Regions from separate parts of the Brevibacillus sp. AY1 genome, predicted to be linked through region 1. Evidence: predicted binding sites of a transcription regulator. Region 1 holds the regulator's gene; the other holds the start of a gene.
The links. Region 1 encodes LexA, which represses DNA repair genes until DNA is damaged. Its sites were predicted from a motif close to CGAACATATGTTCG; they were not measured.
Positions count from the first base shown of each region.

Region 2: a site for LexA is predicted at 11,498-11,511, ahead of JZI27_RS05960 (DNA polymerase IV). Genes of this name have one in related genera too.

Region 1 covers NZ_JAFLPN010000021.1:24,406-40,799, forward strand. Annotated here, with positions in the region: gene JZI27_RS16330 (AAA family ATPase) at 1-474, shown strand, start outside; gene hflX (GTPase HflX) at 524-1,816, shown strand; gene JZI27_RS16340 (methionine gamma-lyase family protein) at 1,824-3,101, shown strand; gene JZI27_RS16345 (MerR family transcriptional regulator) at 3,292-3,702, shown strand; gene glnA (type I glutamate--ammonia ligase) at 3,737-5,071, shown strand; gene JZI27_RS16355 (PH domain-containing protein) at 5,365-5,742, shown strand; gene JZI27_RS16360 (SOS response-associated peptidase) at 6,843-7,520, shown strand; gene JZI27_RS16365 (LysE family translocator) at 7,676-8,314, opposite strand; gene JZI27_RS16370 (DUF456 domain-containing protein) at 8,539-9,021, shown strand; gene lexA (transcriptional repressor LexA) at 9,189-9,812, opposite strand; gene yneA (cell division suppressor protein YneA) at 10,001-10,384, shown strand; gene JZI27_RS16385 (DUF896 domain-containing protein) at 10,461-10,658, shown strand; gene crcB (fluoride efflux transporter CrcB) at 10,769-11,143, shown strand; gene JZI27_RS16395 (HelD family protein) at 11,180-13,420, shown strand; gene JZI27_RS16400 (HesB/IscA family protein) at 13,477-13,779, opposite strand; gene ltaE (low-specificity L-threonine aldolase) at 13,891-14,931, shown strand; gene JZI27_RS16410 (hypothetical protein) at 15,041-15,232, shown strand; gene JZI27_RS16415 (alpha/beta hydrolase) at 15,245-15,979, opposite strand; gene pdhA (pyruvate dehydrogenase (acetyl-transferring) E1 component subunit alpha) at 16,306-16,394, shown strand, end outside.
Region 2 covers NZ_JAFLPN010000004.1:34,457-50,850, reverse strand. Annotated here, with positions in the region: gene JZI27_RS06025 (amino acid ABC transporter permease) at 1-478, shown strand, start outside; gene JZI27_RS06020 (amino acid ABC transporter ATP-binding protein) at 471-1,193, shown strand; gene thiT (energy-coupled thiamine transporter ThiT) at 1,338-1,898, shown strand; gene JZI27_RS06010 (hypothetical protein) at 2,113-2,289, shown strand; gene spoVM (stage V sporulation protein SpoVM) at 2,310-2,393, shown strand; gene rpmB (50S ribosomal protein L28) at 2,485-2,673, opposite strand; gene JZI27_RS05995 (Asp23/Gls24 family envelope stress response protein) at 2,925-3,290, shown strand; gene JZI27_RS05990 (DAK2 domain-containing protein) at 3,303-5,003, shown strand; gene JZI27_RS05985 (DegV family protein) at 5,024-5,878, shown strand; gene sdaAB (L-serine ammonia-lyase, iron-sulfur-dependent subunit beta) at 6,040-6,708, shown strand; gene sdaAA (L-serine ammonia-lyase, iron-sulfur-dependent, subunit alpha) at 6,748-7,635, shown strand; gene recG (ATP-dependent DNA helicase RecG) at 7,632-9,686, shown strand; gene JZI27_RS05965 (hypothetical protein) at 9,815-11,386, shown strand; gene JZI27_RS05960 (DNA polymerase IV) at 11,568-12,815, shown strand; gene JZI27_RS05955 (YhjD family protein) at 12,812-13,201, shown strand; gene JZI27_RS05950 (YolD-like family protein) at 13,198-13,545, shown strand; gene JZI27_RS05945 (VOC family protein) at 13,578-13,931, opposite strand; gene JZI27_RS05940 (hypothetical protein) at 14,267-14,548, shown strand; gene JZI27_RS05935 (hypothetical protein) at 14,713-15,195, shown strand; gene JZI27_RS05930 (NucA/NucB deoxyribonuclease domain-containing protein) at 15,272-15,643, opposite strand; gene JZI27_RS05925 (amidohydrolase) at 15,921-16,394, shown strand, end outside.

The sequences.
Region 1 (16,394 bases):
GAGGCTTATTCACTGGCGCGAGGTGGCGAAAAGGACTTCGGTAAAGAGGCAATTGATTGCTTGACGAAAGCCCTTGAAGATCACAGTAATGACTTTATTTGTATTCTTGCTGGGTATACAGATGAAATGGAAGCCTTTCTCGAACTAAATCCCGGAATGCCTTCCCGTTTTCCGATTCACTTGAAGTTCGCGGATTACAGTGTAGAGGAATTGCTCAGGATTGCGGACAGTTTGCTGGAAGCAAAGGAATATCGGTTGTCATCTGGAGCCAAAGATAAGCTTAGACACCATTTAACACGGATGCGTGTCGATATTTTCGAAACGAACTTCAGTAATGCACGATATGTACGCAATGCCTTGGAGCAAGCAATACGAAAGCAGGCGGTGAGATTACTTGCCGTTCAGGAATTAACGCGCGAGGACATCATGACTTTACTGCCAGAGGATTTTGTCTGGTCGTCCACGTCCACGTAGAGGTTCGGGAAAAATGTGGTATGATAGGATGAAGAAAGGGCGGGATTCCGTGAACGATATGATCAAAACAAAAGAGACGGCGATAGTGGTTGGCTGTCTATTAGATAATCGGGACACAGAGCGGATGCGGCTATCCATGGAGGAGCTCCATGAATTGGCGGATACCGCTGGCGTTGAGGTACTGGATGTCATTACCCAAAACCGGGAGCGGGTAGATTCCGCCTGGTACCTGGGTACCGGGAAAATTGAAGAAATCGCGCAACGGGCAGAAGAGTTGGATGTGGATGTCATCATTTTCAACGACGAACTGTCACCCAGCCAGACACGCAATCTGGATCGGGTATTTGACTGCAAGGTGATCGACAGAACGCAGCTGATCTTGGACATTTTTGCAGGACGGGCGCAATCGCGGGAAGGGAAGATTCAGGTAGAGCTGGCACAGTACAACTACCTGCTTCCCCGCCTCGCCGGGCAAGGGAAGCAGCTTTCTCGTCTGGGCGGCGGGATCGGTACGCGTGGTCCCGGGGAAACCAAGCTGGAAAGCGACAGACGCCATATTCGCAAGCGGATCAGCGAATTGAAGCAGCAGCTCGAAGATACGGTGCGCACGCGGCAGCTGCACCGTGAGCGTCGGAAGAAAAACAACGTTTTCCAAGTGGCACTGGTAGGCTATACAAACGCAGGGAAGTCAACCTTGCTCAATCAGCTGACCGCTGCAGAAACCCTCCAGGAAGACAAGCTGTTTGCTACTTTGGATCCGACAACTCGCCAGCTTACTCTGCCGAGCGGGATGGAAGTCCTTCTGACGGATACAGTAGGCTTTATTCAAGATCTGCCCACGACATTGGTTGCGGCATTTCGTTCCACATTGGAAGGGGTAAAGGAAGCCGATCTGATCCTGCACGTCGTAGACATCAGCCACCCGGATCTGGGTATTCACATGGAGGTTGTGAACCGGATCTTGAAGGATTTGAAAGCTGAGCAAATTCCGGAGCTAGTCGTCTTTAATAAAGCAGACTTACTGACAGAAGGGACTTATTTGCCGCCAGCAGAAGCTTCGATCCTCGTATCCGCCTTACGTGAAGAGGACCAGAAAAAGCTGCTGGATCGCATCGAGGACTTTGTCATGTCTTCCTTCGACCGATTTACACTCAAGGTGCCGATAAGTCGTGGAGATATTTTATCTATGCTGCATCGTGAAGGTGTGGAGATGGAGCAGGAGTATCAGGAAGAAGAGGAGTCCTATCGGATCACGGTCCGGGTCAATCGGGATCATCCCATCTACGGACGCATTGCTCCGTTCCTCCTGGATCCACCAGAGACTGTAGAAGAGAGTTGGTAAGATTATCATGTTTCAATATTTTTCTCACGGGGAACAGCTTCGTCCCCTCGTAGCAGAAGTAGAAGCCATGATCGCAGGTCGACATAAAGAAATCGCAGAAGTCGTGGACAGCAATCAATTGAAGGTCCTGCGATCCTTTCAAAAACATGGAGTCAATGAATTCCATTTCGCTCCATCGACCGGATACGGATATGATGATTCCGGACGCTCTACATTGGAGTCCATCTATGCGGAAGTATTTGGGGGAGAGGCGGCACTCGTCCGAAATCACATTATTTCCGGCACCCATGCCATCGCTATTTCGCTGTTTGGCATCCTGCGTCCGGGAGATGAATTGCTCTACATTACAGGTAAACCGTACGATACGCTGGAAGAAGTCGTCGGTGTGCGTGGTGAGGGGCAAGGGTCTTTGAAGGACTACGGAATTGGCTACAGCTACGTGTCGTTGACAGAGGACGGGCACATTGATTTTTCCGCTGTCGCAAAGGCGATTACTCCAAAAACCAAGGTCATTGGGATACAGCGTTCACGTGGATATGCAGATCGACCTTCCTTTACCATCGAAAAGATCGAGGAAATGATCCGCTACGTGAAAGAAATCAATCCAAAGCTGATTGTTTTCGTAGACAATTGCTACGGTGAATTTACCGAACTGCTCGAGCCCTTGCAGGTTGGTGCAGACATCATGGCGGGATCGCTGATCAAAAATCCGGGTGGCGGACTCGTGAAAACAGGCGGGTACATCGTCGGACGTCAGGACCTGGTTCAACTAGCCTCCTACCGCATGGCTGCACCGGGGATCGGAGCAGAAGGGGGCGCTTCACTGTACTCTTTGCTGGAGATGTATCAAGGATTTTTCCTTGCTCCTCACGTCGTGGGAGAGGCTTTGAAGGGAGCGGTCTTTTCCTCAGCTCTGTTGGAACGGCTCGGTTTTCAAACCAATCCGCTCTGGCACGAGCCTCGTACAGATTTGATCCAGTCGGTAGCATTCGGGACGGCAGAACGCTTGATTACGTTTTGCCAAGGGATTCAGAAAGCTGCACCCGTCGATGCGCATGTGACCCCTTACCCAAGTGAAATGCCTGGCTACGCGGATCCCGTCATTATGGCTGCGGGTACATTCATACAGGGCGCCAGTATCGAATTCTCGGCAGATGGCCCCATCCGACCGCCATATCTCGGATTTGTTCAGGGAGGATTGACTTACTCCCATGTGAAAGTAGGGATTCTAACCGCTCTGAATGGCATGCTGGAAAAAGGGCTGCTTGAGCTTCCGCATGCATAAGACGTAAAGACAATAGCGATGGCCACATTTGGTTGGCTGTCGCTGTTTTTTCTTTAGTTCATGCACCATTTAATTGAATTCCAGATTTGCTAATGAATGCGTTTGCGTAATATTTTCTAACATCCATTGACAGGATTTGATGGATTGCATAGAATGAGTGATAAGAAATACCATAGAGGAGGGACAAGTCATGAGTGATGACATTCGCCGGAATATGGCCCTCTTTCCCATTGGGATCGTCATGAAGTTGACTGATCTTACTGCGAGGCAAATTCGCTATTACGAACAAAACGATCTTATCCAGCCTGCCCGCACCGAAGGGAAACAGCGCCTCTTTTCCTTTAATGACGTTGACCGTTTGTTAGAGGTTAAAGCACTGATTGAGAAGGGACTCAACATCGCAGGAATCAAACAGGTCTTGCAGTTGAATGAACCCGCCCCGGTACAGACAGAAATCACAACAACGTCCGAGACAAAACGGAAAGAGATGTCCGACAAGGAGCTGCACCAGTTGTTGAAGCAACAGATCATGTATCGCAATGCTTCGCGCTCAGGCGAGAATGCATTGATACGTGGAGAGCTTTCACGCTTTTTCCACTGATAGAAGCTGTAAATAGAGACAGGAGGAGAGAAATGTGAGCAAGTTTACAAAAGAAGACATCATGCGTCTAGCACAAGAAGAGGATGTACGTTACATCCGCCTGCAGTTTACAGACCTGATGGGATTGATTAAAAACGTAGAGATCCCACTGTCTCAGCTGCCAAAAGCATTGGACAACAAAATGATGTTCGATGGTTCGTCCATTGAAGGTTTTGTTCGTATCGAAGAATCTGACATGTACCTGGTTCCTGATCTGGATACTTGGGTTGTCTTCCCTTGGGGTACCGAGCATGGCAAGGTAGCGCGTCTGATCTGTGATATTTACATGCCGGATGGAACTCCGTTCGAGGGGGATCCTCGCTACATCCTGAAGCGCGCTCTGAAAGAAGCGGAGGATATGGGCTTTACCGCTTTCAACGTAGGTCCAGAACCAGAATTCTTCCTGTTCAAACTGGATGAAAAAGGCGAACCAACCCTTGATCTGAACGACCAAGGCGGTTACTTTGACTTTGCTCCACTCGACTCCGGTGAAAACTGTCGTCGCGATATCGTTTTGACCTTGGAAAAAATGGGCTTTGAAGTAGAAGCTTCCCACCATGAAGTAGCTCCAGGTCAACACGAGATCGACTTTAAATATGCCAATGCCCTTCAAGCGGCTGACCAAATTTTGACCTTCAAGCTGGTAGTTAAAACCATTGCTCAAAAGCACGGTCTGCATGCGACATTTATGCCAAAACCGCTGTACGGCGTAGCGGGCTCCGGAATGCACGCCAACCAATCTCTCTTCCGTGGCAAAGAAAATGTATTCTACGATGAGAAAGACGAAATGGGATTGAGCGAAACAGCGAAGCAGTACTTGGCTGGAATCCTGATGCATGCTCGCGGATTTACTGCCATCACCAACCCGCTCGTCAACTCCTACAAGCGTCTCGTTCCTGGATATGAAGCACCTTGCTATGTGGCTTGGTCTGCGAAAAACCGTTCTCCGCTCATCCGGATTCCGGCTTCCCGCGGCTTGAGCACTCGTATTGAAGTGCGCAGTCCAGACCCAGCTACCAACCCTTACTTGGCTTTGGCAGTCATGCTCCGTGCAGGTTTGGATGGCATTAAAAACAAATTGCAAGCTCCTCCTGCCATTGACCGCAACATCTATGTCATGAATGAAGAAGAGCGTGAAGAAAACGGCATTGCAAATCTGCCAGCTAGCTTGAAGGAAGCACTCGAGTGCCTCAAGGCAGACTCCGTTATTTGCGAAGCGCTGGGTGAGCACGCGCTGATCCACTTCGTCGAAGCAAAAGAAATCGAATGGGATATGTTCCGCTCGCGTGTCCATGAATGGGAACGCACGCAGTACATGACGCTGTATTAATACCTCGAACCCCTTGTGCCTGTTGGTGCAGGGGGTTTTTGGTTTGGTGTTAAAAGTTTGTACAAGTTCGATTAATGGTAAATCTGAACAGATGCTGACAGCGCCAGTTTGTCCTCGGAGGAAACGGGAGTGATTCAGAATGACCAAAAGGGTTGTAGAGCTAATCGTTATTATGATTGAGTGGTCAAAGGAAGCCGGTGCGGATCATAAAGTAGTAGTAACAACCAAAAAAGTAGGAGAATTGTTCTATTTGGAGAATATGAATGATCAAACATTCGATTGGGGGAATTACTGTGGGTTTGTTAGACGGTTTAATGGGTAACGCTTCTGAGGTTAACATAACTGATGTTCAAAAAGAGTACGCGAAAATCCTAACGAAAAATGAGAATGTTGAAAAAGCGTACAAATTAATCCGTGACATGTTCATTTTCACAAACAAGCGATTAATACTTGTAGATAAGCAAGGGATTACCGGAAGAAAGATCGAGTACCACTCCATTCCATATAAAAGTATCCATCATTTTAGCATTGAAACAGCCGGGAATTTTGATTTGGATGCGGAACTGAAAATTTGGGTTTCAGGAAGTGCATTGCCGATCCAGAAGCAGTTTAACAAAAACCTGAACATTTATGCAGTACAAAGTGTATTGGCCGAATACGTTTTGGATTAGAAAAAAACCCGCCTTCAAAATTAGGCGGGTTTTGCTTTTAGTTGATTTTTCCCGAAGACGGTAATGCGCTAAGTAATCATGAGTGTAAGCAGATGTAGGGACACAAGCTCAATTGTGATAGTGAGGTAGACCCTATAAAAGAATGGTAAAGAAAAATGAAACGAGCCATACTGCAACACTTGTTAGGCAATACCTCCAGATACTAGATGACTTTCGGGCAAATAGAAAATTGCTTCCCAAACAAATGAATAAGTAAATCAGGATAACCAAATACCCGAGGGGACTAGTACTTGGAGATCGGCTACCATCAAGTGCACCTCCGGTCATTATGACAAATATTAGAACATAAACTCCTGCGATTCCAAAGAGGATGTTCAAAGCGACAGCAGATAGCTTCATCCACAAAGGTATTCACCTCGAAAAAGTTGTTATTTGTTTGACGCGCTTTAATCAATAATGTTGTCTCATGCTACAAAACAACATCCTCAATGATGTTAAATAGGCGGTGAATCGAACGAGGATGCTGTCGCTATTCACCGGCATCGGCGAAATTGATTTGGCAGCGACCTATTGACATTATTTGAGGAAGATACCCTTGCCAGAGGAAATATCAGCGATCGAAGGAGAGAGGGTTTTATCACAATGTGTAAAAGCAATAACCCTGCAGCAGCTTCTCCGCAGGGTTTCTATTACTGTTGCTGAAAGAATCCAGCCGAGACAATTAGAATGGTCTCCTAATCACGGGAATTCTCCGTGCTCCATTGCGAAGGAGCCTCTGAGCTTGTTCCCGGTTGATTCTTACAAGTACTGAAGTATTTGTTGCGTTTTCAACGTCGAAAACGGAGAAAAACTGGCGGTACTGAGATGGACAAGGGCATCCCCACAATTTTCGATTTTTGGTATTTTGACTAGAAGAGTGGACGGTCTACAATTCTACAGAGAAATGGGGGACAAATTGTTCTCTGTAGGTGTAAGAGGAGGAGTCATTCTTGTTTAGGTCATGTTCACTTGCACGTTTTACCCGCCTCGATTGAGAGCTCATTCAAGACAAAAGTGATTTTCTATATGGAGTCGGTTAAGATATGGTTGAGGTGATGGGGATGTGTGGACGTTTTTCGCTTGTGACTGATCCGAATCAGTTGGTTCTACGCTTTGAACTGGATGACATGCCCTTCGTGTGGCAGACACGATACAACATCGCACCTGGACAACTCATACCAGCTATAATCGAGGATAAAGGGAAGCGCCGTATTGGGCACCTCCGCTGGGGATTGATTCCGACTTGGGCACAGGATCAGAAGATTGGTGGAAAAATGATTAATGCACGCGCTGAAACCTTGCATGAAAAGCCGGCTTTCCGACGCTTGCTGGAGCGAAAGCGATGTATCATTCCCGCAGACGGTTTTTATGAGTGGAAACAAACAGGACGATCCAAGCAGCCCATGCGAATCATGATGAAGAGCGGTGAACCGTTCGCATTCGCTGGTCTTTACGACACCTGGACAAGCCCGGATGGCGAGAAAGTACATACCTGTATCATTATTACGACAAGCCCGAATGCAGTAGCTGCCACGATTCATGAGCGGATGCCAGTCATTTTGCGACGAGAGGATGAGCAGATCTGGTTAAACCGCGAGATGTACGATTTGAAATTATTGCAGTCCTTAATGGTTCCATATGAAGCCGAACAAATGAAAGCATACGCAGTGCCAGCTAGCGTTGGCAGCCCCAAGAATGATGGGCCAGAGTGTATTCAAGCAATTACCGATCCCGTATAAAGGACAACTTAGTAGAACCCACCTTTACATGGGCGTGAGATGGAATAGGATTTCTTCCTTTTCCATAATTAATTGAAAAAACCAGCTTATCACGATCGATAATCTGGTTTTTGCTGCTGTATCGAAAAATCAGGGTTATCCTCTGTACTTCAAGCTCACTTTGACTCCAGCGCCACCTTTAAGCCCAGACTGATGTAAATAAAGCCGACAATTTTGTTCTTCCAAGGGCCAAGCCATTTGATTTTTTTGACCAAAACGCCAAGTGGGCGGATACTGCATGCGATGAGGGATGTATACAGCACACTAAGTCCGACGAAGATCAGACCTAAAACCATGAACTGGATAAAGGATGCTCCGCGCTCCGGATGAACAAACTGTGGGATGAAGGCCAGAAAGAATAATGCTGTTTTCGGATTAAGGACCTCTGCTACGATTGCCTGCCAGTAGGCTTTAAAAGATGTGACATCCTTCGTACCGGAGTCAGAGACTTCCTGATTGTCATCCTGCGGCTTCTCCATGATCGCGCGAATTCCCAGATAACATAAGTAAATGACCCCGGCATACTTGACGATGTTGAATGCAAGTGCTGAGTGCATCAGGATCGCGGACAGTCCCAATGCAGCAAAGAGCGTATGGATCAAATCGCCTGTGGCAATGCCCAGTCCAGCCAGAATGCCAGCTCTACGTCCACCCTGCACGGTACGAGTGATCGTAAGCAGCACAGCAGGGCCAGGGATTAAGAATAGGCCTATCACGAACGCGATGAATGTTCCCAATGTTGAAAGCTCAAACATGTTGATCTCCCCCAAAAAACGACTCTCGTTTTATGTTCTGAATCTATTTTTGCAGATGTAAAAGGAAATAATGAACCATTATCCCATGAAAACCACAGAATCCTAAGTGGTATTATCGCATAGGGCTTCCATAATAAATAGATGTTCTTTTTCTAGAAGCAGGCACAACATGCAACGAAGAAGAGGGTTGGTTCGTATACCACTAGAAGAAAGGAGTGCAATTCATGGAGATACTGCTGTGGGTTATCATCGTGGCTCTCTTCCTATTAAGCATCGCTGGAATATTCTTGCCTGTGCTTCCTGATACGGTGCTGTTGTGGGGAGGATTTTTACTTTACCACTTTTTTGTGGCGGGACCTGGAGAGGGATTGCCAGCATCCTTCTGGTGGGGCATGGTAGTGTTAAGTATACTGATGTATGGTGCGGATCTTTTGACCAATATGTATTTTGTCAAACGATACGGTGGATCGAAGTGGTCGTCGTTCGCTGCCGTTGTAGGGATCATTCTGGGGATCTTTATCTTTCCGCCATTTGGGATGATCATATTGCCGTTTGTACTGGTAGTTGTTGTGGAGCTTTTGCAAAATCAGCCTATTGAGCGAGCAGTAAAGGCAGGAGTGGGATCCCTAATCGGATTTCTCAGCAGTGCGGTAGTGAAAGTGGTCATTCAAATTGCAATGATCATCTGGTTTTTCCTCGCGATCTGAGGATGCAAATCGAATGGAGGAAAGCAAAAAGACAGCCGAGGCTGTCTTTTTTGTACGATCGGAAAGTTTAAGTGCGCTAAAGCGCTAAAAAGATTAGCGGAAGATAGTATAAGTGCAACTAAGGCTCCGCCAAAAGCTTGGCCGTAGCCAAGTTTTCTAATGTGAAATTAATGCATCAATCGATAGACACCGATCACTTTGCCCAAGATAGTTACAGTGTCCAGGATGATCGGTTCCATCGTCGAGTTTTCCGGTTGCAGGCGGAAGTGATTTTTTTCTTTGAAGAATCGCTTTACAGTCGCTTCGTCTTCTTCGGTCATAGCAACAACGATATCGCCATTGTTCGCAACACTTTGCTGGCGAACAATCACATAATCGCCGTCCAGAATACCCGCTTCAATCATACTGTTACCAGAGACTCGCAGCATATAGACCTTGTCCGCTGTGACGATGCTCTCTGGAAGTGGAAAATACTCTTCCACCTCTTCGATCGCAGTAATTGGCTGACCAGCCGTAACTTTACCGATGACAGGAACACGAACCACAAAATCTTCAAAATCGTCTTGAAAGCGATCCTCTTCGGACAATAATTCAATCGCCCTTGGCTTGGTAGGGTCGCGACGGATGAGGCCCTTTTTTTCCAGTCGTGCCAAATGGCCGTGTACAGTGGAGCTGGAGGCTAGTCCGACAGCTTCGCCAATTTCGCGGACAGACGGCGGATACCCTTTTTCACGAACTTCCTTGCGAATGAAGTCGATGATGGCTTGTTGCCGATTGGATAGTTTTGACATGAAAACACCTCTGTTTTCTCGAACATGTTTTCTATATTGTACCATGGGATCTTGCGTTCGACAAACATAAGTTCGACTTTTTTCTCGATTTGCTAGAAAAAGTTTGTCAAATGCGCTTGACATGAACAAGTGTTCGCATTTATGATGAGATCAAGAAAACAGAACGTACGTTTGCAGGAGGGTTAATCATGCATGCTACTCATTTACATAACCGATTTGCCAAAAAGGAAGTACGCCGAGTGCGATTTGGTGTTACGAGAGGACAGGCTATTCTCTTTCTCATCACTTTTTCTCTCTTTTTTTACTTGTTGACCGAACTGGTGTTTGTTTCGGTGGCAGAAGGCTCTGCAGGAAAAGAAAATGAAGCGGTAGTTGCGAGCGCTCCTTCTCTCATAGTACAAGAGGTGACAGTACGTGAGGGGGACAGCCTGTGGAAGCTGTCAGTACGATATCAGGAAGAAGCGAACATGGATGTGCAGCGATTAGTAGAAGAGATCAAGGTCATCAATGAACTGGAAGATGTCGTGATCTATCCAGGCCAGACCTTGCTGATTCCGATCCCTCAATCTTAGACGGCTCTTAGATTTGCGCTGGATAGGCTGTGTGGTATAATAGAGCGGCATACCTGCAAAGTGGGAGGAACCAGCGGTGGTAACTGACGCAGAAATCAAACGTATTAACGAGCTTTCCAAAAAATCTCGCGAAGTGGGATTGTCGGATGAAGAGAAAAGCGAGCAAAAAGCACTTCGCCAAAAATATATCGACGCTGTTAAGCTTTCGTTGCGAGCTAATTTGGATTCCATTCGTTACGTAGAAGACCTTGAAGAAAACGGTCCAAAACAGTAAGATAACAGATACCGATATTCAACAGACATCCACGCATGAGGCTTGGGTGTCTTTTTCTATGAATAATGGATCGGGCAAGGTTGTGATTCTTCACGAATGGAGGAGAAGCAATGGGGTGGCTAGCAGTAGCGGTTGGCGGTGCCGTCGGTTCGTTGTTGCGTTACGCACTGTCATTGGTGGCCAATCAACCCGGTTGGCCGTATGGAACTTGGATCGTAAACATCGTTGGATCATTTTGTATAGGCGTATTTGCGGTCTGGGGAAAGGAACGGGGAGTGCTTTCTCCGGAATTGTACCTCTTGTTCGCAACTGGCTTGATGGGAGGGTTTACGACGTTTTCCACTTTCTCACTGGAGGTTGTCACGTTTTGGATGGAGGGTCACTACAGTAAAGGGATTACCTATGGTTTGACCAGCGTGGTCGCGAGTATACTGGCGTGCGGTGCAGGGATTTGGCTGGCACGACAGTTTTCAGTGACAGTATAGCTGTCCATCAACCAAACTTTGAGAGGAGGATGACAGTTGGCTATACAGCATCGTGATTATGATCAGGAGCAAAAGAAGCTAGAGGAGACCGTTTCCATCATCGATAATGAGATTGCTCAATTACGCGAGGATATTCGGGACGCTACTGATGATTATGTGAAGCAGGTAGTGAATTTCTCCAAAGCAAAGGACCTGCGCTATTTGGAAGATCAGGGGCGAGAAAAGCCTTATTTTGGTCGAGTGGATTTCTTGAAGGATGAGGTCTATGAACTGGACTCGGTCTACATAGGAAAGCGCGGCATTGTGCGAAGTGATACATTTGACTCCATCGTGGTGGACTGGAGAGCACCGATTGCCAGTCTGTATTACTCCGGTGAAAGTAAGGATGCCTTTTACCGAATGGGTAGAGAGATTGTTCGTGGAGAAGTGAGACTGAAGCGTAATTTTGCGATTGAGCATGGAAAAATAACCGGGATCTATGACGGAGCGGTCAAAGAAACGATCAACCGGGAGATGGGACATCCTGACGAATTTTTGCAGGAGGGTTTTATCGACGAGTTTCTTGCAGCGAACTTGAATGAGACGAACGACAGTCGATTGAAGGACATTGTCGCTACGATTCAATCGGAACAAAACGATATCATTCGTGCTGAAAAAGAAAGGCCGATCGTGGTTCAGGGGGTTGCCGGTAGCGGAAAGACGACGATCGCCCTGCACCGTTTGTCTTATTTGATCTATAACTACCAGGACACCATGCTTTCGAAAAAATTCATGGTGTTTGCACCGAACCGCATGTTCTTGACGTATATCTCCGAGGTTTTGCCAGAACTCGGCGTGGATGACGTCCAACAGTCTACCTTTGTAGATTGGGCTGCTCGTCTGGTCAAACCCATCATGCCAAAAGGCTGGCGAATTACGAGCCCGGATAAGCCGTTGACGCTATTCTTTGAGGAAGATCAGAATCCAAGAGAACAGGAAATGGCGCGAAACCGTCTGAGATTCAAGGGTTCGCTGGCATGCCGTGACACTCTGGAACAGTATATACGGCATATTGTAGGGACAAGAATCCCCTTTAAAAAGCTCAGCTTCGTCTACACGAGGACCAAACAGGTTTTTGCCATTGATGGTGAGTTTATTAAACAGAGCTTTTTGGAGCTATTCTCCAACCTGCCGTACCAGCGACGGCTTGATGCCTTGCGCAAGCACCTGAAGCAGGAAATGAATAAGAAGTTTTACGCGCATTTACGTGAATTAAAAGTAGATCTGGATAAACAGGGCTTGGCTAAATTTGAGAAAATGCTCGATCAAATTCTCGATCAGTACATGACTTCGTTTCCGCGACTTGAAGTGTTTGCCTCATACCGTGAGCTGATGACTGACGAACAGCTCCTGCGCTTGCTGGCACCTGCAGACATTTCAGACGAGATCGTACACGATGTCAGTACGTCAACAATAGAGCTATTTGAACAGGAACGACTGGAAGTAGAGGATATTGCTTCGCTCCTGTACTTGCAGCATCTGATTGAAGGACTGGATAAGGCGGGACATTTTGACCATACGGTGATTGATGAAGCGCAAGATCTGAGTGCTTTGGAGATCGGGGTCATTGCCCTTATGACCAAGGGACATTCGTTAACCGTTGTCGGAGATATTGCTCAGGGGATTCACGCATATAGGGGCATTCATTCCTGGGATGAACTAACCCAGGGAATCTTTCAGCAACCCCGTGCAAGCTATTACACACTCTCTCAAAGCTATCGTTCTACTGTTGAAATTATGCGCTGTGCCAATGAGATCTTGCGCCGCATTGAATTGCCGGAAACCATTTTAGCGAAACCTGTCTTGAGACACGGTGAAATGCCATCTCTACTTACATCTTCTGCCGAAATAGAGCAGTGGAAAATGGTTGCCGATCGCGTAGAGCAGTATGTACGGGAAGGACTTCAATCGATTGCGATTGTCGCAAAGACCATTCAGGGAAGTAAAAAAGCACACAAGGCACTCAAAGAAAAGCTTCCAAATATAACCTTGCTAGGCAGTAAAGACAAGCAATATCCCGGAGGCATTACCGTCATGCCGGCCTTTTTGACCAAAGGCTTGCAATTTGATGCGGTGATCCTGCTCGATGTCCATCAATACGAAGAAAATGAATGGGATGCGAAGCTGCTTTACGTAGCGATGACGCGACCTGTCCATCGCTTGGTGTTGACTGTAAGGCAAGGAGAAAACGCGCCGTTATTGGCAGATCTGCCGGTAGATTACTATGTAAATGAGTAACCAAAAGACCCCCAGCAATGCAAAAAGGAGCTGGGGGTTTTGTCATTCGTTAGAGATTAATGATCGCCGTGGTTACCTTTGGAAGGATTGGTAATCACGAAGCCTTCTTGCGGCAGGTATAGATAATCAATCGTGATTCCATCGAGCAAAGGATCATCCTTTTTTAAAACGACGTCAATTTCTTTGTCCGTCGAAATCACAACATCGTCCTCAGTAGGCTTGTCCAAAGCTAGGCCATAATGTGCATGGTCGCCATGCGCATGTGTTATGTAAGCGCGAAGCTTTAGTTCTTTGTCTTCTTCCTGATCCAAAATGGGCTTGAGTTGCTTCGCCGCATTACGCGTGATTTTTACTTTCATGAGGCAAGTCTCCTAACTTTGATAAAGTCTCTTCTACATTTTAGCAAAGAGGTAAATGCAGATGCAATGTTGAAACTCTAGAGGGAGTCACGGAAGAGAGGGGATAGAGCTGTGAAAAAGATAGATTTGCGCAGTGATACCGTAACAAAACCGACGGAAGCCATGATTGATGCGATGGCCCAAGCGGAAGTCGGCGATGATGTATACAAAGAAGATCCAACCATCAATCGTTTGGAGGAAATCGCAGCTGATTATTTAGGAAAAGAAGCTGCCTTGTTTGTTACCAGTGGAACGCAGGGGAATCAGGTTGCCGTGCTTACCCATTGTGTAAATGGCGATGAAGTGATTCTGGAAGCTGAGTCCCACCTGTTCTATTACGAAGCTGGGGCGATGGCGGCTTTAGCGGGCGTGCAGACACGTACTTTGCCTGGGGTCCGCGGGGCGATGCAAGCAACAGATGTCGAGAAGGCCATTCGCGGGGTGAATATTCATTATCCTCGTACCAAATTGATCTGTTTGGAAAACACACATAATCGAGCGGGTGGGGCTGTCCTTACCCCTGACCAGATGAAAGCCGTATACGATGTAGCATCTGCAAGGCATATTCCGGTCCATTTAGATGGCGCTCGTCTGTATAATGCAGCCGTAGCTTTAGGGATCGATGTACGTGAGCTGACTCGCTATACCGATACAGTTCAAGTCTGTTTGTCAAAAGGCTTGAGTGCACCGGTAGGCTCTGTTTTGGCGGGTGATCGCGACTTTATTGAAGAAGCGAGATGGTGGCGCAAAAAGCTGGGCGGAGGTATGCGGCAAGCGGGGTATCTGGCCGCGCCGGGTATTCTGGCCTTGACAGAGATGACCCAGCGTTTGCAGGAAGACCATGATCGTGCCAAGCAGCTGGAGGTTGGCCTTCAAAAATTGCAGATTGAAGTAGAACCTGTAGAGACAAACATCGTTCTGGTGAACACGCATTCCCTGAAACTTACAGCAGAACAATTTATTTCACGTCTGCGGGAAAAAGGAGTACTTGCCAACGATTTCGACCAGTACGTAACCCGCTTCACGACACACCGACATATTGAAGAACAGGATATTACCCGCGTGCTCGAGATCATGGAAGGCATCGTGGAAGAGACAAAGGCCCTCCGTTAAGTGGGGGCTTCTTTTTTGCGCTGCAAGTGAATCCGTCCATCTTGCGTGTAAATCATCAAAGCCAAAGAAATACTAAGGGTATCCAATCATTAGGAAATGAGGGATAACCATGATTTCAGCAAAAGACAGAGAACGCATCCAAAACCAGATGCAACGTGATGAAAGCAAAATAGTCAATATCGTGCTCGGCAATGATACGCAAGTGGCTGGAGAAATCGATAAAGCCACCCACCAAGGAATTTACCTGGCAGATGGCCGCTATTACAGCTATGAAGATATTCAGGAAATTAACGGCTTGTAGCCCGGGTGAAGCCTACAGGCGGAGAGCAGGGAAAAAGTGACGAAGTCCATCAGGCAATTCCTTTTGCCACAAACCCCAGACATGATCCCCTGGTTTTTCACGGTAGGAGATAGCTGCACCTTTTTGCTCCAGCACATTTTTGGCGAGTCGATTCCAGTGGACGAAGTCATACGTGCCTGTGTGTGTTTCGACGGCTGTTTCATCCAGGCCGACGACCATCCAGATGTTCAGCCAGGAAAGGCTTTCTGCTTGCGCAAGCTGGTCTTGGGTCGTTTGGAAAAAGGCGCCTGATAAGGAGAGAACCCGTCCGAATAGGTCAGGGCGATCCAGTGCAAGATGTAACGATACGGTGCCTCCAAGCGAATCACCAGCCAATACTCGTGCCGAGGAATCCCGGCGGACAGGGTAGCGCTCCTCGATATAGGGGAGCAATTCTTCTGTAAAGAAACGCTTGTACGCTTCGTTGCGTGAACCAGTAGCGGCATATTCACTGGTGCGTTTGCTGCGCTCAACCGAGACGCCGACGATCAGGAATGGTTCAATGCCTTCCTCCAGAATAAGCTGGTTGGCGATCGTAGCAATTCGTCCCATCGTGAAAAAGTCGTTTCCATCCTGACAGTAGACAACGGGATAGGAGAGAAGTTCATTATATCCAGGTGGCAAATAAACTTTGACCAAACGTGGTGAATCCACGTGAGTACTGGGTACTTCTTCTTTGACAATCGTGCGTTTTACATAATCAGACACGTTTTTTGGCCCCCCTGTTTTCATCAAATATAAAACTAAGGCTTGAAAAAAACTGATACAGCTTTTATAGTAAATGATAACAGAGAGGAAATAAACCCTGTAATATCAATACTATAACACATTGAACAGACTTTTCCCTGAGGTATAACAGGGTAGTGTAACAGGTGCTTGAAAACCGATTACACAGATCAACTTTTCTTCTGCTTTCCCAGGGATTCTTCCTTTGGATCATCTATCGCCCAATGACTGAGCAATCGCTTGGTTCATTTGTCCGGCGAGCGAAGGTTACAGGAAAAGCCCTTAAACTAGTGACGAGGTGAAATGTGATGAGCGTATCCACTGCTGTTGAACAAACAGGCAATAACACCCCGCTGCAAATTCTTGCACCGGATGGGACTGTAGTCCGTCCTGACTT
Region 2 (16,394 bases), on a different contig from region 1:
GTTTCGCGGAACGCCGTTAATTTTGCAGCTTTCCTTTGTATACTTTGCGACACCGCAGTTGACGGGCTACATTATCTCCGCATTTGAAGCAGCTATAATCACGTTTACTCTGAATTCCGGGGCGTATATTTCCGAGACGATTCGCGGCGGGATTATGGCGGTCGACAAGGGACAGTGGGAGGCGGCAAAAGCGCTCGGCGTGCCCTATCGGAGGATGATGTTCGATATCATTTTGCCGCAGGGAGTTAAACATATCCTGCCGGCGCTGGTGAACGAAACAATCGCCTTGCTCAAGGAATCGGCGCTCGTCTCTACAATCGGTCTGGCTGATATCTTGAAGAACTCCAACGTAGTCGTAGGGACGACCTATCGATACTTCGAGCCTTTTCTCATCGCAGGGATGATCTATTACGTGATGGTAATGATCCTGACTTGGGTAGCCAGGGGCGTGGAACGGAGGATGAGAAGAAGTGATTAAGGTCGATCAGATAACCAAGTCATTCGGACAGCTGCAGGTGCTAAAAGGCATCTCTACCCAAATCGGCAAAGGCGAAGTGGTGGCGATTATCGGACCGTCCGGATCAGGCAAATCTACGCTTTTGCGCTGTATCAATCTGATGGAGGAGCCGACCAGTGGCTCCATTTTCATCAATGGACAGGAAATTACCGATCCAAAAGCAAACGTTATGAAGATCCGCCAACAGATCGGCATGGTGTTTCAGCATTTTCACTTGTTCCCGCACATGACAGTCCTGAACAATTTGACATACGCTCCTATAAAGGTGAAAGGATTGTCCAAGTCAGAGGCGGAAAAAAAGGCAAAGGAGCTGCTGGAGCGTGTAGGCTTGGCTGATAAAGCGGACGCCTATCCATCACGTCTGTCAGGCGGTCAGAAGCAGCGTGTGGCCATAGCGCGTTCACTGGTCATGGAACCGGATATCATGCTGTTCGATGAACCGACCTCCGCACTCGATCCTGAGATGGTCAAAGAGGTGCTCGAAGTGATGAAGGGCTTGGCCCACACCGGTATGACGATGGCAATCGTAACCCACGAAATGCGATTTGCCGAAGAGGTGGCGGATCGTATTCTGTTCATCGATGCCGGACGTCTGGTCGAGGAAGCGTCGCCTGCCGAATTCTTTACGCGTCCTACGAGCGAGCGGGCGAAACAGTTTTTGGAAAAGGTACGCTGAACAAAGGTCGTGTTCCCGAGTGGAGCGCGACTTTTCATTTTGACACGCACAGGCACTTGGGCTAGAATCAGGTCAGTAAGACCAGAATGTGTATGGCTTTACTCAGTTATTTCGTTTGACCAACATGAGAAGGGGTGAAGGTTTGTGGATCGGAATCGACTGCTTACATTGCTGGAGATGGCAATGATGGCGGCGCTAGCTCTGGTTTTTAGTGAAATTAAAGTCTTTACCATGCCCCAAGGAGGATCCGTATCTCTAGTCATGGTGCCGATTGCTCTTCTTGCGGTTCGTCGTGGAATAATTCCTGGTATTTTAACTGGTTTGATTGTCGGATTATTGCAGCTCTTTTTGGGTGGTTATGTGGTTCACCCGATTCAGCTTTTGCTGGATTACCCGGTTGCCTTTGCGGCTTTGGGGTTTGTCGGGATCGTGCGGATCTCTCATTTCACGAGCAAGCCAAAGCGCAATGTCGCGATCTGGGGCGCTCTTTTGGCAGGTGTGCTGGTACGCTTTGCTTGCCATTTCACTTCCGGTATCGTCTGGTTTGGCGAGTTTGCGCCTGAGGGGATGAATGTCGCCTGGTACTCGTTCGTGTACAATATCACGTACCTGCTCCCTGAAATGGTGATTTCGGGCATTGTTCTGTCGATCGTGCTCGGCACTGCGCCTCAGCTGCTGCAGCCTGCTCGCAACCGACTGGCTTAATCTCGGCCCATAGAGTGGACCTGCATATTCATCATAGGCTTTGCATATTGTATTCAGGCAGCTATCATGTTGCCTGATTTTTTTCTTTTCGGAATTCATCTGAGATCTGCATTCGTTTTTACATTTTCGTGTAGCAGGATACATGTTTATCCGACAGCGGAATATGATGTAATATGCACGTTTGGGAGAACACCTGAAGGAGGTGCGTCAAGAAATGGGATTGCGCTCCTTTCGCCTGCGACAGGGGGGCGCCTTGCGACGTGTTCTCGGGGTTGCATTGGCTGTCGGAGGGATCACCATTTTCCTGTACATGGCACCTCCGTGGGTTTGGTATAGCCTGTTATCGCTGGCACTCATGGGGGCGGGCTTGTATCTGTATCGTGGGAAGTAATTTCGGTGAGGAGGGGTAACATGCGGTTCTACACCATCAAGTTGCCGAAGTTCCTGGGTGGCATGATTCGCGCCGTCATAGAGGCATTCAACAAGAAAAAATGACGGCGTGGCACGGGCCTCCTCAAGGATGAAAGCGTCGGGAGAAATGCAAAAAAGCACCTCAAGGGTGCTTTTTTTCGCGTAGGAGAAATCACTATACGCGAGTTACGAGTCCGGATTTCAGCGCTCGGGTACTTACATAAACGCGCTTCGGTTTTCCATTTACAAGAATGCGCACTTTTTGTACGTTAACACCCCAGGTGCGGCGAGTTGCGCGCATGGAGTGGGAGCGAGCGTTTCCAGCTTTAGCAGATTTACCAGTTACAAAGCAGCGACGTGCCATTACGATCCACCTCCCTTGTTGCATCTAAACGGGATTTCCTTCGATGGGAAATACAAATACTCGACTATATTAGCATAGGAGTGCTGTCAATTGCAATACTTGACATGAGGATTTGCCCTTTACTCCTACTAGATCTACTAGCAATCGACAAAAACGCTTCATTTCTCCTATATGTTAGTGTAGAATTGGAGAAAGCATGATTACGCGAAACCTATGACGGCAATGCCGTTGAACAAAGGAGGAGTCCTTGCATGACAGTGGAATTAACCACCCCTCTGGGTAAGATCGACGTTACGGAAGATGTTATCGCACGAATTGCGGGGGGCGCCGCCATGGAGGTTTTTGGTCTAGTCGGAATGGCTTCCCGAAAAGCGTTGAAGGATGGAATCGCTGAGCTTTTGAAAAAGGATAACCTGAGCAAGGGTGTCGTTGTTCACAACCAGAATGGCGAAGTAATCTTGGACATGCATATTATCGTCAGCTATGGCGTGAAAATTTCTGAGGTAGCGGGCAATGTGCAGCGCCGCGTTCGTTATACCTTGGAGCAAACAGTTGGAATTGATGTCTCTGCCGTCAATATTTTCGTACAAGGGGTTCGTACAGACAGAGATACGTAAGGAGGAACATCAGTGGTACATACGCGTCTAGATGGCGTGCAGTTTAGCCGGATGGTCTATTTGGGAGCAAGTCTTCTGTCCGGAAACGTCAAAGTGGTAGATGGATTGAATGTGTTCCCCGTACCGGATGGCGATACGGGGACTAATATGAATTTGACGCTTACGTCTGGAGTAGAGGAGCTTTCTCGCAAAGAGTCCTCCAACATCTCGGAAGCAGCTGCTGCCTTGGCTAAAGGTCTGCTGATGGGGGCTAGAGGGAACTCAGGCGTGATCCTGTCCCAGCTGTTCCGTGGTTTCAGCAAATCGGTCAGCGGGAAAGAGGAGATCAACGCACGCCAGTTTGCAGATGCGCTCAAATCAGGAGTAGATTCTGCCTACCAGGCGGTGATGAAGCCGGTGGAAGGGACTATTCTGACGGTCGCACGGGAAGCTGCGGACATGGCTGTTCGCGTCGCCCGCACTTCGGATGACGTCCTTCACGTCATGGAGAAAACATACGATCAAGCGCAGGAAACATTATTGCGCACACCAGAAATGCTGCCTGTTTTGAAAGAGGTAGGCGTGGTCGATTCTGGTGGACAAGGCCTTTTATACATATACGAGGGATTTTTGCGCGCGCTGCGTGGAGAGACGGTGGACGAAGCCAAGAAATCACCGTCAAAGCCCGTAGATCAGGTGACTCTGGATCAACTGGTGCAGGAGCATCACAATGCGCAAATCCACATGAAAACAGAAGATATCAAGTTTGGTTATTGCACCGAATTCATGGTATGGCTCTCCAATAGCACAGAGCCGAACAAGAAGCCGTTCTCTGAAAGCTTGTTCCGCAATCAACTGGACAAGATGGGGGATTCACTGCTCGTTGTCTCAGACGACGAGGTGGTAAAGGTACATATTCATGCCGAGCATCCGGGTAATGTCATGCAGTATGCCCAGCAGTACGGCAGCCTGCATCGCATCAAAATCGAGAACATGCGTGAGCAGCACGCTAATATATTGAAAGCAGAAGAGCGCAAGGACCAGGCTCAAGGTAACGCACCTGAGCGGTTGGGAGCGCTTCCTTATGGCTTGATCGCGGTAGCAGCTGGAGACGGAATCGCGGAAATCTATCGCAGCATGGGCGTCCATGTCGTGGTCGAAGGCGGCCAGACGATGAACCCGAGCACGGAAGATTTCATGAAGGCGATTGGGGATCTGAACGCTGAGCATATCATCATTCTGCCGAATAACAGCAACATCATCATGGCTGCCCAGCAGGCTGCCGAGCTTTCAGAAGTGCCAGTCTCGGTCATTCCGAGCAAGAGCATTCCGCAGGGGATGGCTGCACTCGTTTCGTTCAATGCAAGTGCAGAGCCGAGCGCCAATGAAGCAGCGATGAGCAAAGCGATTGCGCATGTGAAGACAGGTATGGTGACCCACGCGGTACGCGATACGCGGATGGGTGATGTGGAAATTAAAGAGGGCGATTTCATCGGCATCGCAGAAAAGGAGATCGTTACCGCAGGAGCTGATCTGATGGAGAGCGCCACGACACTCTTGCTGGGGATGGTCGACGAAGACACAGAGATCGTCACGATCTTCCTGGGTGCGGATGCGACAAAGGAACAATCGGCAGCACTGGAGACCGCTTTGACGGATGTGTATCCAGAGGTGGAAGTCGAGATACTCTTTGGAGGTCAACCGCTTTATCCCTTTATCTATTCCGTAGAGTAATCGTGTGAGGAGATGCGCGTATGTCCATTGTGATTCTTACCGACAGTGCTTCTGATATTGAAGCATCTGTACGACAATCGTTGGGGATTGTGAGTGTCCCGTTGAAGGTGATGTTCGGATCAGAGACCTTCCTCGATGGCGTCACGATTTCTTCCACCGAGTTTTTTGATAAGCTGAAGCAAAGTGATGCTCTGCCTACCACTTCACAGCCTTCTCCTATCGATTTTGCCGAAGCGTACAAGGGCATCATCGATCAGCATGGGAAAGATGTACAGATCATTGTGATCACCCTGTCTGCGGCACTTTCGGGCACATATCAATCGGCGATGATTGCCAAGACGATGATGGAAGATGAAGTCGACATTACGGTGATCGACTCTCGCAAAGCCGCATTCGTGCATGGCATGATCTGTGTCGAGGCTGCCAAGGCTGCTGAGGCAGGAAAGAATAAGCAGCAAATCCTGGACATGATCGATCGTTATCTGGATGAGGTGCAGGTCTACTTCATCGTGGATACATTGGAGTTCCTGCAAAAAGGCGGCCGGATTGGACGGGCATCTGCTGTGATCGGATCACTGCTCAATATCAAGCCGATCTTGATGCTGGACCCTGCCGGTTACGTCTCGGCCTTTGACAAGGTACGGGGAACCAAAAAAGCGCTCAACCGTGTGCTTGAAACCTTGCAGGAATACGCCCAAGGGCAGCCTGTAAAGATGGCGGTCTTGCATGGCTGTGTCCCTGAGCAAGCCACTGAACTGTTGGAGCGCATCAAACAGGAGTTCCAGGTCAATGAATCGTATGTCTTAGAAATCGGTCCTGTAATCGGTACACATACGGGTCCAGGCCTCTTGGGCATCATGATGGTCAAAGAGTAGGCACGGAAGATATCGGAGAGCCTCCCTCGTTCGCAGGGGGGCTTTTGGTTTGGCTTACATCTGTCCGCTGAACACCCCAAACATATGTAGCGCTTTCATATGCTGTAGGATACAATAAAACAAGAACGTTGTACCCCTTGTGATATCAGGAGGAGAAGCGGTTGAAATACAAAAGCGTATTTGATATTATCGGCCCGATCATGGTAGGGCCTTCGAGCTCCCATACGGCAGGAGCTGCACGGATCGGCAGGGTGGCACGCAGGCTGTTCGGCAGAAAGCCGGCACTCGCTCAGGTGACGTTCTACGGATCTTTTGCAAAAACCTATCAAGGGCATGGCTCGGACGTAGCGACAATTGCAGGAATTTTAGATTTTGAGACTTCGGATTTAAGATTGAAGGATTCGTTGAACATTGCACAAAATGAAGGTATGGAAGTCATCCTGAATACCTCGGATGTTTTGACGGAGCATCCGAATACGGCGAGAGTCAGGCTCTCTGATGAGAAAGAGACGATCGAGATCGTCGGGGTATCGATTGGCGGAGGCAAGATTGAAGTGCTTGAAATCAATGGATTTACTTGCCAGCTGGGCTTTGACAGCCCGACGCTGCTGGTCTTGCATGAGGATCGTTTCGGAATGATTGCAGCGGTTGCCAAAGTGTTGACGCAGCATCGAATCAACGTAGGTCTGATGGAGGTTTCCAGGCACGACCGCGGATCGCGAGCGCTGATGGCTGTAGAGACAGATGCCGTCGTCTCGCCACAGGTCATGGAGGAAATCCGCAAGATTCCTTATATATTTGATGTTTCCCTGCTTGCTCTGGCTGATTAGCTGTGGCAACCAGGTGAAATAGAGGAGTGAATCAACAGCATGTTTCGCAATGTGGCTGAACTGGTGGAGTTGGCTGAATCCCAGGGGAAGAAAATATCCCAGGTGATGATCGAAGCAGAGATGGAAGTGTCTCAGCGCAGTCGGGATGAGATCATGCAGCAGATGTACAGCAATCTGGACGTGATGGAAAAGGCGGTCCAGCGCGGATTGACAGAAGATATCCGCTCCCATAGCGGATTGACGGGCGGAGATGCCAAGAAGCTGCAGGAATACATGAAGAACAAGCCTTTTCTCTCGGGTACGACGCTGCTGGGCGCCGTCTCGATGTCTGTCGCCGTCAATGAAGTGAACGCAGCGATGGGGACGATCGTCGCGACACCGACTGCGGGGGCCTGCGGGATTGTACCCGGTACGTTGTTCGCTGTCACGGAAAAGCTCCAGCCGACCAGAGAAGAAATGGTGAACTACTTGTTTACGGCAGGTGCTATCGGGTATTGCATCGCCAACAATGCTTTTATCTCGGGAGCGGCAGGCGGCTGTCAGGCAGAGGTAGGCTCTGCGACCGCGATGGCAGCGGCTGCGATTGTGGAGATGGCAGGTGGTACGCCTGAGCAATCGGCACAAGCGGTTGCGATTGCCTTGAAAAACATGCTGGGTCTGGTCTGTGACCCTGTAGCGGGCCTGGTGGAAGTACCTTGTGTGAAGCGAAATGCGATGGGTGCTGCGATCGCGACTGTTGCGGCTGACATGGCTCTGGCCGGGATCAAGAGCGTTGTTCCCACAGACGAAGTGATCGAAGCGATGTACCGGATCGGCTGCGCCATGCCGACTGCCTTGAAGGAAACCGCGCAGGGGGGACTTGCTGCGACCCAGACGGGCAGACAAATTGAAGCCAAGATCTTTGGCGTTCGGTTGGATACACCGTGAGCGGGGTATATGAGAAGTCCGTTTCCCTCTTGCACGGGGTGGGGGAAGAACGGGCGAAATCGTTGGCGGGGATGGGGATCGAGAGTATTGGCGACCTTCTGGAGTACTTTCCTTCCCGCTATGAAGATTACCGCGTTCGCGATTTAACGGAAATCAAGGACGGGGAGAGGGTGACGCTTGCTGGTACAGTGTACGGCGAACCCTCTGTTCGTTTTTATGGTAAAGGCAAGTCACGCATTTCTGTCAAGGTCGTGATGGATCGGGTCGTGGTGACGGCAGTCTGGTTCAACCAGACCTTCGTGAAAACCCGATTGTCGCCCGGAAAAGAAGTTCTCTTGACGGGAAAATGGGACAAGCACAAGCTGCAGATCACGGTGAGCGAGATGACGGAGGTGGATTCGGAGCGGGCAGCCAAGCGAGGCGAATTGGCTCCGGTCTACCCCCTGCGCGGAGATGTTACGCATACCTTGTTGCGCAAGCTGATCCAGCGGGCATTGCGTCAGTATGGTCGCGAAATTCCGGAGATTATGCCTTCCGAGCTTGTGGAGCGTTATCGATTGATGCCACGTGTAGAAGCCTTTCACGCCATCCATTTTCCCGAGCATGCAGAGGACGGCCGACAGGCTCGGCGTCGCATCATGTTTGAGGAGCTTTTTTTATTTCAACTTAAAATGCAGACGCTGCGGCGCATCAACCGACAGCAGACGGAAGGCATGGCACTGGCGATCCCGATGGACGAGGTACGGCAGTTCATTACGGGCTTGCCCTTTCCGCTGACGGATGCACAGAAGCGCGTGGTCAAGGAAATCCTCGACGACATGCGTGCTCCCCATGCGATGAATCGCTTGTTGCAAGGGGATGTGGGCTCGGGTAAAACCGTAGTTGCGGCTATCGCCTTGATCGCTGCTGTGAAGGCAGGATACCAGGGGGCGCTGATGGTGCCGACCGAGATCCTCGCCGAGCAGCATTTGCAATCGTTGACCAGTCTTTTGGCTCCTTATGGGATCGAGGTGGCGCTCCTCTCTGGTTCGCTGACTGCCAAAAGACGGCGTGAGGTCATTGGCTCGCTGCAGATGGGGCTGATCGATGTCGTGGTAGGTACGCATGCCTTGATCCAGGAAGATGTCTTCTTCTCCAAGCTGGGTCTGGTGATCACAGACGAACAGCATCGCTTCGGGGTAGAGCAGCGACGCATTTTGCGCAACAAAGGGCTGTCACCAGACGTGCTGTTTATGACCGCGACACCGATTCCGCGGACGCTGGCTATCACCGCTTTTGGCGATATGGACGTCTCCACGATCGATCAGATGCCAGCGGGACGCAAGCCGATCGAGACGACCTGGAAAAAGCACGACCAGTTTCCCGCTGTGCTGGAAGAGATGCGCTCAGAGCTTCGCCGTGGCAGACAGGCGTATGTCATCTGTCCATTGATCGAAGAATCGGAAAAGCTGGACGTGCAAAACGCGATCGACGTGCATGCGCAGCTCTCCCAGGTGTTCCCGGAGTTTGGTGTGGGGTTGATGCACGGTCGCTTGCCGGCCAAGGAAAAGGATGCGGTCATGCAGGCTTTTTTGGCTGGAGAACATGCGGTGCTGGTGTCTACAACCGTGGTCGAGGTCGGGGTCAATGTACCCAACGCCACCTACATGGTCATCTACGATGCGGAACGCTTTGGCCTTGCCCAGCTGCATCAGCTTCGCGGACGTGTCGGTCGCGGTTCGGAGCAGTCCTACTGCGTGCTGATCGCCGATCCCAAATCCGAGATCGGAAAAGAGCGCATGCACGTCATGTGTGAAACGACAGACGGCTTCGAGCTTTCCCAGCGCGATCTGGAGCTGCGCGGGCCGGGGGACTTTTTCGGTACGAAACAGAGTGGCTTGCCTGAATTCAAGGTGGCGGATCTTTTGAGCGACTACAAGGCGCTGGAGGTAGCCAGGCAGGAGGCTGCCAGATTGGTCGCAGAGCGCTCCTTTTGGCGAGAAGAACGCTACGGCTGGCTGCGTGATTATCTCAAGCGTGAAGGTGTGCTGGACGGAATTGTATTTGACTAGGAATGTGTGGAGAAGTCCTCCCATAAAGGTCGGGAGGGCTTTTTCTTTTTTCCTTTTCTTGTAACAAATTCAAGGAAGATTGCGTCAATAAGGGAAGAGAGATAGAAGATATCAAAGGGGGATTTTGCTTGTTCTCATTACGTTTTTTCAGAACGGGCACGTTGTTGTGCCTCACTTCTGTATTGATAGCGGGCTGCGGCTTTGGCGATTCCAGACCGCCTGCTGCAGCCTCTGAGTCAGCTTCGTCAGTGGAGTCCATTCCTGCTGTTTCGACCCCGCCGTCGGATGAGGAGGAGTGGAAGGTGGAGGAGCTGCCGTATGCGTATTCCACGATGCAGCAGAACGTCGTGATTCAGCTCAACGGAGAGCCGAGTCTGCACTCGCCGATTCGGACGATCGTCGGAATCGATGCGCAGGCTTACACGCTTTTTTTCCGTGAGCCGATGGAGCGAGCCAGTGTGGAAAAGGCCATACGGAATCACATCAAGCCGGAGCTGATCAGGGAAGGCTTGGACTATTTGGAGCCTGCCCTGCAATTTCACTGGGTTCATGATCAGCAGCTGCATGTGCTGGTCTCTTTGCCTGCAGAGAAGACGTCCGTCAGTGACTGGATGGAGTATCGCCTGCATGTAGCAGGGGCAACAACGGTGAAAGGTACTTCACTGCCTGAGGATTCGCCTGATTTTTATGCGGTTGCATTGCGGCCTGGACAGGTGTGGAAGGTAGCGGCAGACGGCAAAGAACGGGAAAAGCTGACGGACTTCACTACCTACTATGTGACGGAAATGCTGGATGCGGAAGCGCGATTTTTCTTGTTGAGCCGCAATCAGCGTTATTGCGAATGTGATGCCATCTATCCCAAGCTGTTCTCGGTGTATGACAGCAACACCGATACGATCACCCGATACCCGGTGGACTTGGCTAAACACTACAGGGGGGAAGGGAATTTTATCGCCGATCGTCGCGGCTTTTTCTACGCAAAACCAGACGATGGTGTCACCGTGCCGGAAAGTGAGTTTGCCACTGGGGTGAGGGTGGACGGCTATGTGCATGGTGCCAGCTTTAGTTTGGATCGCACACGTCTGCTGATGGCTGTCGGGGGTGCTGAGCAAAAAAAGGATCTCGATCTGATCGTCTATGATCTGGAAGCAGGAATAGAAGAACGACGTCTGCCAGGAGTCATTCGCGGTACGATACCGACCAGCGAGATGGACGGAAGTATCTTGACCATTTCTTTTGCCGATGACGGGCGGCAGGCTACTTTCTTTATGCGCAAGAATGAGCAAGAGCTGATTGAATTGCGGTACCGCTACGACTGGAAGACGGGAACCGTCAGCGACTGGAATCCGCCGGTGCCAGCAGATGCTTGGTCTGGCTATACGCAAACCGATGACGGAATGTATCAGATGTATCCCAATGCCGGTATTTTTAAAGGCTCCGAGGCAGTCTTGGAGTTCCTGGGAGATGGACTGTGGATCCCGGGGAGCCATCAGTTTGTCTACACCCAATATGAGGATAGCAGCGAAGGGCAGGTGGACACACAGTCGCTTTATATGTTTGACGCCGACCGCAAGCAGGAACGTGTGCTGAGTACGGGATTGCCGGCAAGCTCGTTTTTGATCGGGGCGAGCAAGGATGGCAATTGGCTGTATCTGTACAGCTCTCGTGATTTGGCATCACCTCCCACTCCAGCTCCATAGAACGGCTTTTCTAGCCAGTCTGCACGTGTACGTGATCGTACCTGCTGACTGGCTGTTTATTTTCACAGCAAAAAATTACCAAGCTTATTAGGCGAAAAAAGAGTATAAAAGCGAACGTTTGTTTGCTATACTAAGAACAAAAGCATAATACGAACAAACGTTCTTGTACAGGAGATGGTCTATGATGACCAAGTCGGGCAACAAGCGAATCGTCTTTCTCATCGACATGCAAAGCTTCTACGCCAGTATCGAGAAAGCAGCCAATCCGCAGCTGCGGGACCAGCCGATTGTGGTGGCTGGGGACCCTGAACGGCGCAGCGGAGTAGTGCTGGCTGCCTGCCCGATCGCCAAAACGTATGGCGTGGTCACGGCGGAAGCGCTGTGGCAGGCACAGCAAAAATGTCGGCACCTCGTCGTCGTTCGGCCGCGCATGGAAACCTATATCCGTATTTCCATGCAAATCACGCAGATCTTCGAGTCCTTTACCGACAAAGTGGAGCCGTATTCCATCGACGAGCAGTTTCTCGATGTGACGGGAAGTGTTCATCTGTTTGGAGATGTGTACCAGATGGCGGCGCAAATTCGCCAGCGCGTCTGGTTGGAGACCGGGATCAACTGCCGGGTGGGAATCGGAGAGAACAAGGTCTTGGCGAAGATGGCATGTGACAATTTTGCCAAAAAACAGGAGGCGGGGGTGTTCTGGCTAAAGAAGGAGGAGCTGGCCGAGACGCTGTGGAAGCTGCCGATTGAGAAGCTGTTCGGGGTCGGTTCGCGGATGAAGCGGCATTTTCATCGGATGGGAGTGTACGAGATCGGACAGCTGGCGGGGATGTCTCCCGCCGTCCTGACACGTCGCTGGGGAGTCAACGGCGAGGTGCTGTGGCGCACCGCACATGGCATGGATGATTCGCCTGTATCGCTTAACACCTACGATACGCAAAAAGGAATTGGTCATCACATGACGCTGCCACGCGATTATCACACAGCGGCACAGATCAAGGTGGTGCTTCTGGAGCTGTGTGAGGAGGTGTGTCGGCGGGCGCGCAGCAAGGAATTGATGGGATCGGTCGTCTCGGTAGGCTGTCGCGGCGCTGATTTGGACGCGGCCAACGGTTTTGGCCGTCAGTTGAAGCTGGAGGAGCAGACCAACGATGCGACGACGCTGTTTGAGGCGGTCTGCTGTCTGTTTGACCGCCACTGGCAGGGGACGCCTGTGCGCAGTGTCGGAGTCAATCTGGAGCAGCTGGTGCCGGACAATGTGCTCCAGCTCAATCTGTTCACGGACAATCAAAGACGGCGTTCGCTGGCTCATGCGATGGATGACATTCGCTCGAAGTACGGTCAGGATGCCATCCTGCGAGCAGCGTCCCTGCTCGGGGCTGGTCAGGCGAAGGAGCGCGCCCGCAAGATTGGAGGGCACTACAAATGACCCGCCCCGAGGAGTCAGGAAAAGAGCAGCCAGAGCCAGAGATGGATCTCGTCCGGCGCTATATCCTTTTTGGCCTTTTGTTTCGCGTCGTCATGGCGGATATGACCTCGGTGCACCGCGTCTCCCTGAAACTGTCGTACGATGGATTTTTTCAGGAGCTGTCCCGTTGGTCAGAGCGTCAGCACCATGCGATTCGCCGGCTCTTGCGTCAGCGGGGATGTTACGTGGTCAGCACCCAAAAGCAGGGGCATACCTACGTCGTTCAGTATCGCCAGCGTGGCTATTTACGCGAAGCGATCTATTCCATTGAAATCCTGCGGGCGGAATGCCAGGAGCTGATCGGGCTTTGGATGACAGGCTATCAGCAAGGAGAGGGGACAACATGAGGGAAACACGCGTATCGAAAAAGGATAATCTGTTTGTATCCAGCCGGTTTGTACTCCCTGAGCATCGGGAAATGTACGCACGCATCAAGGAACAGGAGCGTCGCTACGTTCCACCCGAGCTGGATTCCGATCAGCTGGCAGAGCTAAGCGAGCAGGTCTGGCAGGCTTTTCAGACAGGGACTGCTCTCGTGCTCACCTACTATAACGGAAAAGAACCAAGCAGATTGTCCGGCTACGTCATGCACATCGATCAGGTACAGCAGCGAATGAAGCTGAGGGTGGATACAGGTACGCAATGGCTTTCGTTTGCCGCCCTGCTGCAAGCAGAAAGGGATGTCCGTTAAAGGGCATCCCTCTTTCCTTGCTGGAACATCTCCTAGTATTCGCATACTTCCAGACAGTTACCATCCACATCGTAGAAGGCGAAGTACGTGGCTCCATACTCCTTGATTTCCTCGACCTGAACGTCACGGCTTTTCAGGTAATCGTAAGCTTCACTGGCACGCGAGACATAGAAGTTAAAAGCGCAACGGCGAGGCTGAAAATAAAGGGGATCTTCTGTGAGGAACAGTGTGATGGAAGTATCCCCGAATTTGACGCACTGGTATTCTCCCTGTTCACTCTTCCAACCGAGAACACCACCCAGAACATCCACATACCAGTGGGCAGCTTTCTCAATATCCTTGGTTGGGACAAAAACCGTGTCAATTCGTTGAAACAAATTAGTCACATCAAATCGCCTCTTTCTTGTCAGGATAAGAACATACATTCGCGCATAAATGGAAAAATCCTCCCTTACCTAAGACGTTTTTATCAAAAGGCGTCAAATGTGACAATTTCGCATGTGTGAAAAAAGCAAACATCAAAAAACAGCGTGACAAAGCGAAAGTGATATGTCTGAGAAAGAAACGTCACGACGGAAGCAAAAAGCGGTGGAAAACAGCTTAATTTCGCATTTTCCAGCGTATTGTGGATTTTGCCAGAAATCCTGATTCCCTGTATTCTTTGTATCGTTAGAACTTCATTTGATGAGAAGTTCGATGCATACAACAAAGGAGATTGTACATGTTAGCACAAGAAATGGGTGTGATTTTCACCAAGCACGTAGAACAGATTACTTCCAAGTGCTGGAGTGAATTTCTGCAGCAGCTGGAGAGTAAAGGTTTATACGTGGTCATCGAGACAGATACCAACGGGCGGGTGATGAGTCCACTGGGTGGTTTGATGCCAATGCCGTGCAAAAGTGAGACGCTCCATATTCTGACTGCCGACGATTTGCAGCAACGGGGCTTGCCGCTTGGCCACCATATCGTGAATACGCGAGAAGCAAAAGTAGCCACATCGTAGAAAAAAGATCAAACAAGGAATCACACGACCTTTCCTGCCGGAAGTATTTCGGTGGGGAAGGTTTTTTGCTGTCGATTTTATAAAAAATAGACGTAATTCGACAAACAAGATCCATCCGCAGATGATACTTCGAACGTGAGAATCGTGGTCGAAGAGGTGAAACGATGCATCCTTCCAAGCAGTCAGTGACAGAAAGTAAAGAGTCGCCAAACACAGCAGGCCATCTGGTACAATTGCAAACCCCTGCTAACATGCGTTCGTCCTCCATTCGCGTCCTGCAGCAGTCGATTGGCAATCAGGCCCTGCAACGGATGGTTGCGCAGTCAAACTCAAAACAAGCGATACCTCGTGATATGAAAGAAGAGAATGGCGTGATCCAAGGGGTTTTTCTGGACAAGCATAAAAATGAACTGCCGGATCATTTGTGGTATAAAATTTTTGTGAACAGCGGGAAGTCCATAAGAGTAGATTATCTCACGCGAAACGGTCATATTGGTATTAGGCATATCCAAAACGCCATGTATGGACATTTGCCAAGGGCATCAGAGGCAAAGGTGAAAAAAATGAGCCGAACGGATTTGAACGAAAAGCATATCAAGGAGCTGGATCAAGCGCTCAGTGCTTATAGGGGATCTTTTTTGGTGTAAACCAGCTGGGAGAGTCTCCACTGCTTCCTCAAAAGCAAACCCGCATGGCGCATTCACGGCCGAGCGGGTTTTACGTTCATTTCACCACAAATTGCACACGCGTCCCGTCCGGGTAGTTCTCCAGCTGATTGGAGACCCAAGATCCCGCTCCGCGATTATCAGATGGGGATATGTAGGCGATATCTGCACCCTTGCCGCCTTCCGCACACATCGCCATCGGCCATTCGTCCCGATCGAAGCCGCGTTTGGTAGGAATGCCTAGCAGGGACTCATCCCGATTTTGATCGGCACCTTTGCGGTCAATCGTGCAGATGGAGGAGTGACCATTCTCCACAGCTGCTTGAATATGTGCCGCAGTCTCAGGGAAGCGCTGGCTCGGAAATTCCAGGACGAGATCCGCTTCGGTCGGTGTGCTGACCGGCGTACCAGTCTCTAGCTCCCCAAACAGATAGGTGCAAACAGCGACGACGATGGCAAGAAAGAGTAGGATAGGCGAATTTTTTTTCTTTTTCTTACGTCTCAATGGTTTTCTCCTTGTCTCCCAAAACTTGTTGGTTTTTCGCAACATAACTCGTATTATACCGATGATTTCCAAATGCGAACAAGTGTTTTTTAAATTGGAGTTGAATTCAGGAATAAAGAAGGATAAAAGCAACCCATGAACAATTAAGAAAGTAGTAAAACGAAAGCTGTTTTGAGTAAGGCTAAACTAGGAGGCATATGCAATGACAACCACGATATTTACGAACGGAAGGATTTACACGGGCGATCCGCAGCATTTGTTCGTCCAGGCCCTCGTCGTCCGGGATGGACTCGTTCATGACTTGGGCAGTGGTGCGGACATGCTCTCACAGTGGGGAACAGGGGCTCAAGTAATTGACCTACAGGGACATACAGCAACTCCTGGTTTGATTGACAGCCATTTGCACTTGGGCTGGCAAGGCTTGACTTTTATGCAGCTCAATTTGAGCAAGGCGACCTCCAAGGATGAAATGTTGATGCTCATTAAGCAAAGAGCTGAAGAAACGGGCCCCGAGGAATGGATGGAAGGATTTGGGTGGGACGAAAATCTGTTCGTAAATGGTGGAGGAATTCCTACCATCGAAGAGCTGGACCGGGTCGCTCCGCATTGTCCGATCATGCTCTCTCGCATATGCGGGCATGCAAATCTGGTCAACAGTAAAGCGCTGGAAAGGATT